DNA from 2 places in the Gordonia sp. p3-SID1431 genome. Region 1 is predicted to be linked to the other one. Evidence: riboswitches for the same ligand, from Rfam matches in the RefSeq annotation. Region 1 holds a riboswitch; the other holds the start of a gene.
The links. A riboswitch is a leader RNA that binds a small molecule or an ion and turns the genes downstream of it on or off. The one in region 1 is predicted to bind S-adenosylmethionine.
Positions count from the first base shown of each region.

Region 2: another riboswitch for S-adenosylmethionine. It lies ahead of M4D77_RS11490 (bifunctional o-acetylhomoserine/o-acetylserine sulfhydrylase); the one in region 1 lies ahead of M4D77_RS07890 (aminotransferase class V-fold PLP-dependent enzyme).

Region 1 is NZ_JAMBDT010000022.1:8,891-15,788, reverse strand. It holds gene M4D77_RS07910 (zinc-dependent metalloprotease) at 1-787, opposite strand, end outside; gene dacB (D-alanyl-D-alanine carboxypeptidase/D-alanyl-D-alanine-endopeptidase) at 784-2,181, opposite strand; gene M4D77_RS07900 (inorganic diphosphatase) at 2,346-2,858, shown strand; gene M4D77_RS07895 (hypothetical protein) at 3,021-3,521, opposite strand; gene M4D77_RS07890 (aminotransferase class V-fold PLP-dependent enzyme) at 3,518-4,444, opposite strand; SAM riboswitch class IV at 4,464-4,577, opposite strand; gene M4D77_RS07885 (isochorismate synthase MenF) at 4,685-5,761, shown strand; gene M4D77_RS07880 (ERCC4 domain-containing protein) at 5,823-6,767, shown strand; gene M4D77_RS07875 (O-succinylhomoserine sulfhydrylase) at 6,841-6,898, opposite strand, start outside.
Region 2 is NZ_JAMBDT010000037.1:8,312-15,209, forward strand. It holds gene bfr (bacterioferritin) at 1-324, shown strand, start outside; gene M4D77_RS11480 (MFS transporter) at 403-1,680, opposite strand; gene M4D77_RS11485 (cutinase family protein) at 1,772-3,568, opposite strand; SAM riboswitch class IV at 3,836-3,956, shown strand; gene M4D77_RS11490 (bifunctional o-acetylhomoserine/o-acetylserine sulfhydrylase) at 4,019-5,353, shown strand; gene M4D77_RS11495 (homoserine O-acetyltransferase) at 5,370-6,524, shown strand; gene M4D77_RS11500 (Hsp70 family protein) at 6,557-6,898, opposite strand, start outside.

The DNA.
Region 1 (6,898 bases):
GCTGCTCCGGGCTCTGCAGCAGTTGCATCGCCCCGATCACACCCTTTTCGCGCGGACCGTCGGAGCCCTTGAGCGCCTTGGTCATCCGCGTGACGATCTCGGTGGTGGACTCGCCGGCGTCGGAGGTCAGCACGGCCACGTTGTCCTGCATGTAGTCGCGCAGCCACGGGTTGGCGGAGAACTGCACCCGGTGGGTGACCTCGTGTAGGCACACCCACAGGCGGAAGTCCGTCGGGATCACCTTGAGCTGACGTTCGACGTTGATGATGTTCGGCGTCACCACCATCAGCACACCCGGTTCGCCGGTCTCCGGGTCGGGGGTGAACGGGTCGTACTGGCCGAGGATCGCGGTGGAGAGGAAGGCGAGCAATCCGCCGGCCTGGAGGCCGCCGAATCGGGCCCCGAGTCCGGGCGATCCCGCATCGATCGACTCGTCGGAGCCGAGCATCGAGCGCATCGACCGGGATGCGGCGTCGATCCACCCGGCCCGGTCGAGGACCCGGGTGGTCGGTACGCGAAGGCCGTCGGCGAGCCCGGTGACCTCACGGACCGGGGCTTCGGCCCGGGTCGCGGCGTCGGCCAGTTCCGTACGGGCCGCCTCGTAGGTGTAGGCCGTGGTCTTGGGACCGGGACGGGTGAGACGTTTCGCGGTCGACGCCGCGAGCGACCAGTCGATCTGCGACCCGATGCCCGGTTGACGGTCGGCGGTCTCGGCGACCTCGGTGGTCCCGGTTCCGGTGATCCCGGCGTCGGTGACGTCCGATCCGGCGATTCCTGAAGTGGTCATCGGCACCCGCACTCTCTCAGTTGACCCACCACGGCGTCGAGGGCGGGTCGCGCGTCCGCCGGCGAGGTGCCGCCGGACATCAGGGCGAACGACAGCACGCGGCCGTCGACTGTCTGCACTATGCCGGTCAACGAACTGACCCCGGTGAGTGTTCCGGTCTTGGCGCGTGCCCAGCCCGCGCCCGGGTTGCCCGGGGCGTCGAACCGGTCCGCGAGCGTACCGGTGCCACCGGCGATCGGCAGCCCGTCGAGCATCGGGCGCAGCGCCGGCCGGCTGGGCCCGCTGGCGGCCGTCATCACGGCGTCGAGCAGTTCCGGCGTGGTGCGGTTGGCGTAGGAGATCCCCGACGCATCGTGCAGGGTGGTGCCCGCCCACTGGTCCGGGAACATCGACGACAGGACTTGTTCGATCGCCTCCACGCCGCCGGCGTGCGTGGGCGGCCCGCCCCGGTGCACCGACAGTTCGATGGCCAGGGTCTCGGCGAGCACGTTGTCGCTGTAGCGCAGCATGTCGTTGACCCGGGTGACCAGCGGCGCCGACTCGACCTTCGCGATCACGCGGTCGTCTCCGGCCCCGGCGGTACCGGTCACCTCGGTGACGGGCCCCTCCACGCCGAGAGCCGCGGCCAGCGCCTCGCCGGCCATGATGCCCGGTTCCGCGGTGCGCGGCGAGTACTCGTCGAGCGGTTCGAGCCGGGCGCCGTCGACCATCAGCGATTCGATCGGCGCTATGTCGCCACCCTGGATGTCCCGGCGGTCCCAGGTGGTGTCCATCGTCGGACCCGAGAACGCGCTCAGGTCGACGGCCACCGACGTCACCGGGATCTCGGTGTCCTCGATCTGCCGCGCGAGGTCGGCGATGCGACCGGGGTCGGTGTAGAAGGTGTCGGTGCCGGCGGGCTGTGCGGACAGGGTCGGGTCACCCGCACCTCGGAGGATGATCTGCCCGTTGCTGCCGGCCACCACCGTCGTGGTCAGTCGCTGATCGTGCGGCACGGCTTCGAGGACGGCCGCGGCCGAGAGGACCTTGGCGTTCGACGCGGGGATCCGCGGACGCTCGGGGTTGCTGGTCCACAGGACGGTGCCGGTCAGCGAGTCGCTGATCATGCCGGTGAGTTCGCCGAGCGCCGGATCCCGCAGTGCCGGCGCGATGGCCCGCGACACACCGCTCGGCGTGGGCTCCGGCGCGGAGGCGACCACCGGGTCGATCCGGGGGTCGACGGCGATCGCGGCGGGCTGCGGGGGAACCCCCGGCGGCAGTTCGGGTTCCCGGTCGAGCCGGAGCGCGATGACCACCGAGGCCGTCGCGACGAGGGCCAGGATCACCACCGCGGTGATCGTCCACCACAGAAGTCTCCGACCGGAACGACCGCCGTTTCGGGTGGATGCGCCCACAAAGCCTCCGGGTCTCTCGCGGTTGACGGTCGATGGAACGGCCCGGACATACGCACAACGAGGGGTACGAACATCGAGGTCGCCGGACCAACAGTATCGTTGGGGCAGCGTGCGGGCGTTTCGGCCCGACGCGGCATCCCCGATCAAGACTGCCAGGAGGAACTGTGGAATTCGATGTGACCATCGAGATCCCCAAAGGTGGCCGCAACAAGTACGAGGTCGACCACGAGACGGGCAAGGTCTACCTCGACCGCTACCTGTACACCTCGATGGGCTACCCGGCCGACTACGGCTACATCGACGGCACCCTCGGTGAGGACGGCGACCCGCTCGACGCGATGGTCCTGCTCCCCGAGTCGGTGTTCCCCGGCATCATCGTGCGCGCACGGGTCGTCGGCATGTACACCATGACCGACGAGGCCGGTGGCGACGACAAGCTGCTCTGCGTCCCCGCCAAGGACGTGCGCTGGGACCACATCAAGGACATCTCCGACGTGTCCGAATACGAGCTGGGACCCATCGCCCACTTCTTCGAGCACTACAAGGACCTCGAGCCGGGCAAGGAGGTCGACCCGGGCGGATGGGTCGGCCGCGACCAGGCCGAGAAGATCGCACAGGAGGCCGTCGATCGCCTCGCTGCGCACCCCGACGCGGCCAACGAGCCCTCGCGCGGCTGATCTCTCCCACACACGAGACCGCCGGCACCATCATCCGAGATGGTGTCGGCGGTCTTGTCTGGTCACCAGGTGGCTTCGACTCGGCGCCTCGACCTCGACGCGCTCCTTCGTCGCTTGCTCGGCCCGGCGGCTACGCTCGGTGCCGGCTCAACCAGCAGTGGGTCAGGCCACGCGGTACCGCTGCTCGGCGAGCACCGGCAGGATCTGTTCGCGGATGCGGCGTTCGGTGGCCGCGCCGTCGATCGGGATGAGGATCACGGCGTCGGCGACCTCGGCTGCGTAGATGTCGCGGACCAGCGTGATCAGTCCGTGTGTCGTCCCGATGTAGCGGATGGTCCCCGAGCCCGTCTCCGACGACGCGTCCACCGCCGCAGCAGCGGCCGTGCGCGCCGACGCGGCGTCCGGCGCGACAGCCACCTCCACCTCGAGTGCGACCACGAACTTGGCCTGATCGTGGCTGCCGGCCCGGAGCAGGGAGCGGGCGCGCTGCGCCTCGCGGAGGGTCTCCCGCCGCACGACGATCGGAAACGTCTGTGCGAGATCGTCTCCCGCGAGCGCGATCTGGAATCCCGGACGTCCGATGCTGATCGGGGCCGTCGGGGTGGCAGTCGGTGCGGCGATCACGGTGCCGCGGTCAGCACGTGCGTCGAGTTCGATGGTCATCTATTCACCCCTGGTCGAGTTCGGTCGGTCTGGTCGGTTCGCGCCCGGAATGCATCGAGAATCCGGTCGATGTCGTCGACGGTGGTGCCCGCTCCGAAACTCGCGCGCACCGTGTCGGCCGGCGGTGCGAGGCCGTCGACGGTGTAGCCCGCGACTCCCGCGCGGTCGGTGGAATCGGTGAAGATCCGCAGCGGCGTGAAGCCGCCGATCGCGGCCAGGCCGGCGTCGAGACGTTCGGCGAGGCGGCGTTCGTGCAGCCCGATCGTCTCGGGTCCGAGATCGGCGAGCACCCGACACGCCTCGGCGACCGCGATCGCCCCGGGAACGCCGTCGGAGTCCGGCGAGGCGTCGACATCGGCGGCGTCGAACCAGTCACGACGACCGATCAGGACGCCGGGGCCATCCGTCCTACGACCTGGTTCACCGAACGCGACGTAGTCGATGCCGTGGCTGACGACGGAGACGGGCCGGTGCCCGACGAGTTGCGCGGCGTCGACCAGGATGCGGGCCCCGGACCGGTGCGCGAGCGAGGCGAGCCGGCCCATCGGCAGCACCTCGCCGGTGATGTCCGATACCGCGGTCACGACCAAGAGCGATGCCGGCGCCGAGGCGAGCTCGGTCTCCAGCGCGACCAAGGTGTCCTCGATGGTCTCGCAGGCCGGGACGAAGCGCGCCCGGTCGCGCCCCTGCCGTGGTGCGCACCACCGCAGCAGGTCGGCGCCCTGCCCGATGTCGAGGACGACGACGTCGCCGGGAGTGATGCGCGCCGCGAGGTCGAGGGCAACGGCGGCATCGCGGGTGAAGACGACGGTGTCGTCGACCCGCGCACGGACGAACTGCCGCACCGATTCCCGGGCGGCGTCGAAGCGGACGTCGACTGCGGGCGACAGGCGACCGGCGGGTGCGGACAGGACAGCGGTCACGGCAGGAAACTCCTCAGACAATTCGCGCTTGCCGCGTCCGGTCGGTACGCGGCCGGGTCGTCACCCGGAGCACCCCACCGCGAAGGAGGGTTGCCGACCAGCGAGCCGGGGCTTGTCACTGGCACTCATGACCTACGACCAAGGGTCGTCGATCTCGCGCGGGCGTGTCAATTTTCACTCAACGTGATCGGAAGTTAGGGCACACTTACCTGTAGCGTGTCAGGGGTGTCAGCGACTGATGTGTTTGTGTTGTCCCGCCCGCACGGCACCGTGCGGGGCATGGGCGCGGTCCGTGCGTTCACCGACGTCGACGCCGCCTCGGCCGCCCTGCGCGCCGGGACCGTCGACGGTCTGACCGGCGCGATCCCCTTCGACCTCGCCGACCCCGCCGCGCTGGTGGTGCCCGAAGTCCTGCACGTCGACGCGGCGCCGCTGGCGGGCGGGCCGCCACTGACGCGCACCCCGGTGTCGACGACCCTGTACCCCACGGCCGACGAGCACCGCGAACGGGTCGCGCACGCGGTGAAGCGGATCGTCGCCGGCGACGTCGGCAAGGTCGTCCTCGCCCGCAGCGTCGACATCGTGCTCGACGCCGAGGTCGAGCCTCTGCGACTTCTCGACGCATTGGCGGGCGGCAATGCCGGACACAACGCATTCGGTGTCGATCTCGGCGCGGCCACCGGCTCGGGTTCGTGGCTGTTGGGCGCGAGTCCCGAAGTGTTGCTGCGCAAGTCGGGTTCCGTCGTCACCTGCCACCCGTACGCGGGATCGGCGCCGCGGTCACCCGACCCGGTCGTCGACCGCGCCGCTGCCGACGGATTGTTCTCCTCGGCAAAGGACCTCGCCGAGCACGCCTTCGTCGTCGACCACCTGCGAGACCGGCTGGGACACCTCTGCGACGACGTCGACGCGCCGTCGACCCCGCAATTGCAGTCGACCGGGGAGGTCTGGCATCTGGCCACCCCGATCCGCGCGCGGCTTCGGGACCCGGCGACCACTGCGCTCGATCTCGCACTCCTGCTCGGCCCCACCCCGGCGGTCTGCGGCACGCCGAGTGATGTTGCTGCGCAGATCATCCGCGAGGTCGAGGGTGAGCGCGGCTTCTACGCGGGGGCGGTCGGCTGGTGCGACGCCGCCGGCGACGGGGAGTGGATGGTCACCATCCGGTGCCTCGAACTCGAGGCCGATCGTCGCAGCCTCCGGACGTGGGCCGGCGGCGGTATCGTCGAACACTCCGACCCGCAGGGCGAACTCGAGGAGACGGCGTTCAAGCTGCGGACGGTCCTGAACGCGTTGGGAATCGACAGCCTCGATTAGCAGAGATGGTTCGGGGTCGAACACGACCGCAGGCGACCGCAGCCCGTTACGCTGACCTTCGATGCCCGACGATCTGATCATCGCCCGAAACCCGGAAGAGGGCTCCTCGCTGCCCTTTCTCGTACGTATCCCGCTCGGCAGCGACGGCATTGTCCTCAAGGTGAGAGAGACGTGGCCGCGGACCAGCAAGGTCTACTGCCACCGCGCTGAGGAGTGGCCGACCACACCGCAGATCGTCGAACGACTCGCAGTACGTTCGGTGACGCGGCGCGGGGCGGCGATCGACCTGGTACTCGCCCGGGCCAGGGAGAATCGCTCACAATTCGTCATCACCCGCGCTCGAGGACGGGAGATGATCTTCTGGCAGACGCGCAAGACCACCAAGCAGGCGCGTCCGAACGTCGCCCTCCCCACCGCCCGGGCACACGGCCAGGCACTCGAGATCGTCGTCGACACGGGCGAGAAGTACGCCTACTCCTTCAGCCATCAGCAGGCGACCACCACTCGACACCGCCTCGATGCCGGCGACTATGCGATCGTCAACGACGACGAGGTGATCGCCGCCGTCGAACGCAAGTCGATCGACGATCTCGGCAACGGCCTCATGAAGGGAACTCTCACCTACCAACTGGCAGGTCTCGCCGGACTTCGCCGCGCCGCGGTGGTCGTCGAAGCCTCGTACAGCAAGCTGTTCACGCGCGAATACGTCAGCGGCGCCGCGCTGGCCGAGGCAGCGGCCGAGGCGCAGGTCCGGTTTCCGACCGTGCCGATCGTGTTCTGCGACAACCGGAAGCTCGCCGAGGAATGGGTGTACCGCTGGCTCGGTGCCGCGCTACACGAGTGGCGACTCACCGCCGGCAGCGAGACCATTGTGCACAGCATGCAGGGGCCGCCCGCGACACCATCGGAGATCAGGTCTTGGGCTCGGGCCGAGGGACTCGAGGTGCCCGCGAGGGGCCGTATCCCCGCTCCGGTGCGCGCGGCCTGGGATCGTCGCAACGGCTGAGCTGCCGCGTCTCATGATGCATCCCCGCTCCACGGATTCGGCTGAGCGGGTACGGGAGCCGTGAGCGCGGGCGTCAGCCGAGCGCCTGGTCCAGGTCGCCCAACAGGTCGTCGACCCCTTCGAGGCCGACC
Region 2 (6,898 bases), on a different contig from region 1:
GCCGAGGTCCTGACCGACCGCATCCTGTTCCTCGACGCCCTGCCCAACTATCAGCGCCTGCTGCCGCTGCGTATTGGGCAGTCGATCCGGGAGCAGTTCGAGTCGGACATGTCGATCGAGGTCGAGGTGGTGGAACGACTCCGCCCCGGAATCGCGATGTGCCGGTCCAAGGGCGACATCACCAGCGCCAACCTCTTGGAGCAGATCCTCGCCGACGAAGAGGAACACATCGACTATCTCGAGACGCAACTCGAGCTGATCAACAAGCTCGGCGAGCAGCTCTACCTGTCGAAGACGATCGCCACACCGCCCACGAACGGCTGATTGCACCGACTCGACGACACGAGGGCCGACCGGACTCATCCGGTCGGCCCTCGTCGTAGGTAGAACGGCCGCGCTCGTTCAGGACCCGACGGGCTGGTGCCGCGCGGTCGCCAGGGCCACGACGGTGACCGCGATACCCGCCACCGCGAGCATCACCCCGACCACCGACGGCGCCAGGTATCCGTAGCCGGCACCGACCACCACGCCACCGAGCAGCGCTCCGGCCGCGTTGGCGATGTTGAGCGCGGAATGGTTCAGGGCCGCGGCCAGGGTCTGTGCATCGGCCGCCACATCCATCAGCCTGGTCTGCAGCGCGGGTAGCATCATCGATCCCGTGAGCGCCACGAGGTAGGTGAGGATCAATGCCGCCCAAGCATTCTCGGCCAGCACCGCAAAAGCGCCGAGGGAGAGTGCGGTGGCGGTGAGTCCGCCGAGGATCGCCACCGCCACGCTGCGGTCCGCGACATAACCGCCGACGAAGTTGCCGGTCACCATTCCCAGTCCGTACAACATCAGGGCGAACGGCACGACCGACACCGACAGCCCGGTGTCGGTGGTCAGCGCGGAGTTGAGATACGTGTAGAACGCGAACATCCCACCGAACCCGACGGTTCCGATGACCAGTGTGAACCAGACCTGGGACCGCTTGAGTGCACCGAGCTCGGTGAGCGGGTCGGTGGTCTTCACCCCGCTGAGCGTGGGAAGCACCCGGATCAGCGCGACGACGGTGGCGATTCCGATCACGACCACGATCGCGAACGCGGACCGCCAGCCGAGCGTCTCGCCGAGCCAGGCGGCCGCCGGTACGCCGAGGACGTTCGCGACGGACAGACCGAGCATCACCTGTCCCACGGCCTTGCCACGGTTGCGCGGGCCGGCCAGATGAGCGGCGACCAGAGCCGCGACACCGAAGTAGGCGCCGTGCGGGAGGCCGGCGACGAATCTCGCCACCAGCAGCAAACCGTAATCCGGTGCGAGGACGGTCGCGAGGTTGCCGACCGTGAACGCCACCATCAAGCCGATCAGAAGCGTCCGACGGGACATCCGCGCGGTGAGCGCCGCGATCAGCGGCGCACCCACCACCACACCCATCGCGTAGGCCGAGATGACATGTCCGGCAGTCGGTTCCGAGACACCCAGAGATCCGGCGATGTTGGGCAGGAGGCCCATGGCGACGAACTCGGTCGTCCCGATCCCGAATCCACCCAGCGCAAGGGCGAGGATCGTCCACCGACGCACCCGGCGGGACACCTCGGCCGATTCGGCCCGCGCGGGGCTGCGGAGTTCCCCGGCGGTGGACGGACCCGTCAGTGAGGGGTCGGCCGGGGCTTCGGTCGTCGAGAGAGCATCAGGCACGGTTGATGCCAACCCGCGCCCGTCAGCGCTGATTCCTCAGCCGGTGGTGAGTTCATTCACACGCGCAGTGTCCTCAGCATCGCGCGGGGTGTCAGTCGCCGGCTTCGGAGCCCCCATCGCTGTCGGGCTCGGACGGATCTGGGGAGGGCCCGTCTGGATCCGAAGCCGTGTCGGACGAGCCGGCCCTCTCGCCGTCCTCTCCCCCGTGACCGTCGGTTCCAGACGTCTTGACATCGCTTCCCGAGGGATCGGTGACGGCCGGCGAGTCGTCGTCGCGAGGCGGGGCAGGCGCGGGCTCCGCGTCCGGCGTACCGGTCTCGGCATCGGTGCCCGTGTCGGCACCCGAGGACGTGTCGGTCGTGTCGCCCACCGGGGGCTGCTCGGCCGGTGACGGGTCGGTGGCATCCGGTTCGGCAGCCCGGGCCGCCGACGGCTCGGACGAGGGGCCGGACCCGCCCACTTCTTCAGCGCGGACCGGCCCCACGGACTCGTCGGGTACGGCCGCCAGTCGCGCGAACGTGGACGATCGCAGGTGCGACGTGTCCGCCGCGAGAATCGTGACGGCGCCGCCCTCCGACGCCACCGGCCCGATGATCGCGCCCGCCCAGTACCGGACGAAATTGACCGGCAGCAGGACGATGCTGCGGAGACTGGCGGCCAACGCTCGCGCGCCGCCGACGAACTGCGCCGGCGACAGCGTCAGAATGCCGTCCAGGATGTCCTCGAAGACGAACAGGTCCGGCAGATACGCGCCGTATCCGAGTTTCGGCAACGGTGGCAACAGATCCTGCACGAGCCGGACCACCGGCTGCAGGTTCGCGAGTTCGATGCCGTACGGCAGGTCGATCGTCGGACGCCCGGACAGGAAGTCGCCGATCGTACCCCGGTATCCGAGGTCGCGAGCCCAGTCCTGGATCAGTTCAGCGAAGGCGGAGTCCGCTGCGACGATGCAGACGGCAGTCTCCGGATCGCACTCGACCGCCCGCCCGTCGTTCCAGGCGGGCTCCTTCGGGTCCCGGTACATCTGGAACGGATACCGGCTGTGCTTCGTGAAGTAGCCGAGCAGACCGTCGATCGCGCCGATCGGGTCGTGGATCGGGTCGGGCAGGTCGCAAATGGGATCACCGTCGATACAGACCGACACCACCTCGCCTTCGAGCTCACCGAACCCGCTGTCGGTCTCTGATTTCCCCCGCGGGCCGGACATCGTCAGACCGGGGATGATGCCGATCAGCGAGAGCTCGATCCCGCGGCCGGTCTTGTCTCCCGCCCGACGGGGGTCGGAGTACAGCTCGCCGGAGATCCCGCCCGGCTCGATGGTGACGAGAATTGGTTCGCCGTTCTCGTCGAGCATGACCTCGCCGTTCTCGTCGGTCGCGACCACCTGTTCGGCGCGCCCGTTACCGATGTCGGCGAGCACGTCGCCGGCGACCCGGGCGCCCTGTGAATAGCCGGCGACGACTATGTCCGACTCGACGCCGCATCGCGCCTGGTAGCCGGCGATCGCCGACGCCGTCGCACTTCTCCCCTGCGTCGTGCTGTCGTCGTATCCCGCGGCGCCGAGTGGCCACAGCGTGGTCGGATAGTCGACGTAGATGACATCCTTCGGCGTTGCCAGGTAGTCACTGTCAGGGTCGTCCACGATGACCACGTCACCGTCCACCACCGTCGGCATCTTTCCGGTGTAGCGCTGTGTGACGCCGACGAGATGCGCACTCTCCGGGTCATTCGTTCCGGCGACGATGATGACCGCGCCGGTGTCGCTGCATTCGGCGGCCCCCGCCGGGGCGACACCGGACAGGCAGAGCGCGCCCGCCACCGCAAATGCGGTGAGGCCGGCGACCGTGAACGAGGCCCGTCGGGTCCGGAGATGAGCCATCACGGCCATGAGCGCTCCTGTGCGAACCCGGACCACCTGAGCGGAGCATTCCGGTGCAGCCGGGGCTGGTCGAACAGTAGATCCGCGATTGCGGAATCGACAGCACGCTGAGCGTCGCTAACTACCTTGACCAGCTGTTTTGTATCTGAACACACCCGATTTCACTCGGTCGGAGGACAGCCACCGGCACCCTTCCGGTGCACTTCTCAAGGGTTGGGCGCGGCCTGACCGGGACGGTTCTCGGGCCCTCACATCCGTGTTATATCCTTGTCGCCAGGTCATGAGTATCAGTGCGAAGCCCCGGCTGGCTGATCGGCAACCCTCCTTCCGCGGTGGGGTGCTCCGGGTGATGACCGGGTTGCGGGATCGCAGTGGCGATCCCCGGCAAGCGCGGGTCCGAAGGTCGGACCCCAACAGGGTCGAGTTGGCCCTGCCGACCGTAGAAAGTGATGAATCGCCATGTCTGATGTCCCTGACGGCACCCTCGACAGCAACGATCCCAGCGAGAACTGGAGCTTCGAGACGAAGCAGATCCACGTCGGGCAGTCCGCGGACGCGGTGACCAATGCCCGTGCGCTGCCGATCTACCAGACGACGTCGTATGTCTTCAACGACACCCAGCACGCGGCCAATCTCTTCGGTCTCGCCGAACCGGGCAACATCTACACGCGCATCATGAATCCCACGCAGGATGCCGTCGAGCAGCGGATCGCCGCGCTCGAGGGCGGCGTCGCCGCGCTGCTCGTCGCATCGGGACAGGCCGCCGAGACCTACGCGATCCTCAACGCCGTCGAGACCGGCGGGCACGTGGTGTCCAGCCCCCGCCTCTACGGCGGCACGTACAACCTCTTCCACTACACACTGCCCAAGCTCGGGGTCGAGGTGAGCTTCGTCGAGGACCCCGAGGACCCGGCGTCGTGGCAGGCCGCCGTCAAGGACAACACCCGCGCGTTCTTCGGTGAGTCGATCTCCAACCCCAACAACGAGATCCTCGACATCTCGGGGATCGCGGAGGTCGCGCACCGCAACGGCGTACCCCTCATCATCGACAACACCGTCGCCACCCCCTACCTGATCAGCCCGCTGGCCCACGGCGCCGACATCGTCGTGCACTCGGCGACGAAGTACATCGGCGGTCACGGCACCGCGATCGGCGGCGTCATCGTCGACGGCGGCACCTTCGACTGGCGGGTCCAGCGCGACGGGAAGGACCTGTTTCCCGGTTTCACCACGCCGGACCCGAGCTACCACGGTGCCGTCTTCGCCGACCTGGGCGCGCCCGCGTTCGCACTCAAGGCACGTGTGCAGTGGTTGCGCGACACCGGCGCGGCGATCTCCCCGTTCAACGCGTTCCTTCTGGCACAGGGCCTGGAGACGCTGAGTCTGCGCATCGAGCGCCACGTCGCCAACGCGCAGAAGGTCGCCGCCTTCCTCGAGGCACACCCGCAGGTCGAGTCCGTGGCGTACGCGGGTCTGGAGTCCTCGCCCTGGTACAAGCGCGGTCAGGAACTGGCCCCGAAGGGTCAGGGTGCGATCATCGCCTTCGAGATCCAGGGCGGAGTGGACGCCGGCAAGAAGTTCGTGGACGCGCTCAGCCTGCACAGCCACGTCGCCAACATCGGCGATGTGCGGTCGCTGGTCATCCACCCCGCCTCGACCACCCACAGCCAGCTCACCCCCGAGGAGCAGCTCGCCGCGGGCGTGGCCCCGGGACTGGTCCGGCTCGCCGTGGGCATCGAGGGAATCGACGACATCTTGGCCGATCTCGAACAGGGATTCGCGGCGGCCAAGTGAAACAGGTGAGGCAGCTTTGTCGGTGAGTATCGACCTGAATGCGACAGCATCTGATCAGCCCGACTGGGAGACCCTCCCGGACGGGGAACTCGTCGGCATTCCCATCGGCTCGTTGCCTCTCGACAGCGGAGCACGGATCGACGACGTCACCCTGGCGTTCCAGCGCTGGGGGACGTTGTCGCCGTCCCGCGACAACGTCATCCTCACGCTCCACGCATTGACCGGCGACTCGCACGTCACCGGACCCGCCGACGCCGACCACGACTCGGCCGGATGGTGGGACGGGCTGATCGGCCCGGGACAGGCCATCGACACCGACGAATGGTGCGTCATCTCCGCCAACGTCCTGGGCGGATGCAAGGGCTCTACGGGTCCGGGCTCCATCGCCCCCGACGGTAGGCCCTGGGGCTCACGCTTCCCACAGATCACCGTGCTCGACCAGGTCCGCGCCGAGGTGGCACTGCTGGACCGCCTCGGAATCCGCAGCGTTGGTGCGGTTCTCGGCGGTTCGATGGGCGGCGCCCGCGCGCTCGAGTGGGCCATCGAGTACCCCGACCGCGTCCGCAGCGCCCTCGTGCTCGCCGTCGGCGCCCGCGCGACCGCGGATCAGATCGGTATCCAGTCCGCACAGATCGCCGCGATCAAGGCCGACCCGGACTGGTGCGGCGGCGACTACCACGGCACCGGCCGCATTCCGTTGCAGGGCATGGGGATCGCGCGTCGGATCGCCCATCTCATGTACCGCAGCGAGCCGGAGCTCGACTCCCGCTTCGGCAACGACGCCCAGGGCGACGAGAATCCCCTGACCGGCGGGCGCTACGCGGTGCAGAGCTATCTCGACCACCAGGCGTCGAAGCTGATGTCCCGCTTCGACCCGGCCAGCTACGTCGTCCTCACCGAGGTCCTCAACCACCACGACGTCGGCCGTGGTCGCGGCGGAGTCGCCAAGGCGCTCAACAATTGCCGCGTTCCGGTGATCGTCGGGGGGATCGACTCCGATCGTCTCTACCCGATCCGGCTACAGGTCGAACTCGCCGACGAACTGGGCAACTGCGTCGGCGGGCTCCAGGTCGTCAACTCCGAGACCGGCCACGACGGATTCCTGACCGAATTCGATGCCATCAGCGATCTACTCAAGCGCACGGTCGAACTCGCGCGTCGCGACGCCTGACGGACCGTAGCCCAGCTGTCGGCGGCGTCTCGTCAGCGCGGCGCCGGCACCGACGGAACCGGGCTGCCGGACCGAGGTACCGGGGTCACCGGTGAGCCCGACTCCCCGTCAACGGACTTCCCCGGTTCGGCTACACCCGGAATCTCAGTCGACCCGGTGGCGCGAGTACTGCTCGGGCGCGGCGGGCCGCTGGGCGCGGAGCGCAACGTCGACGTCGAGTACGTGGGCGGCGGCGGAGTGGGCGCCACGCTCGGCGGACGCATACCCGGGGGCAGCAGGTCCGGCGGGATCGTCGGTGTCGAACCGGGCGGGAAGGTCAGGTCCGGCCACGGGAACGGCGAGAGGGTGCGGGTGCTGGTACTCGTGGACGGCCG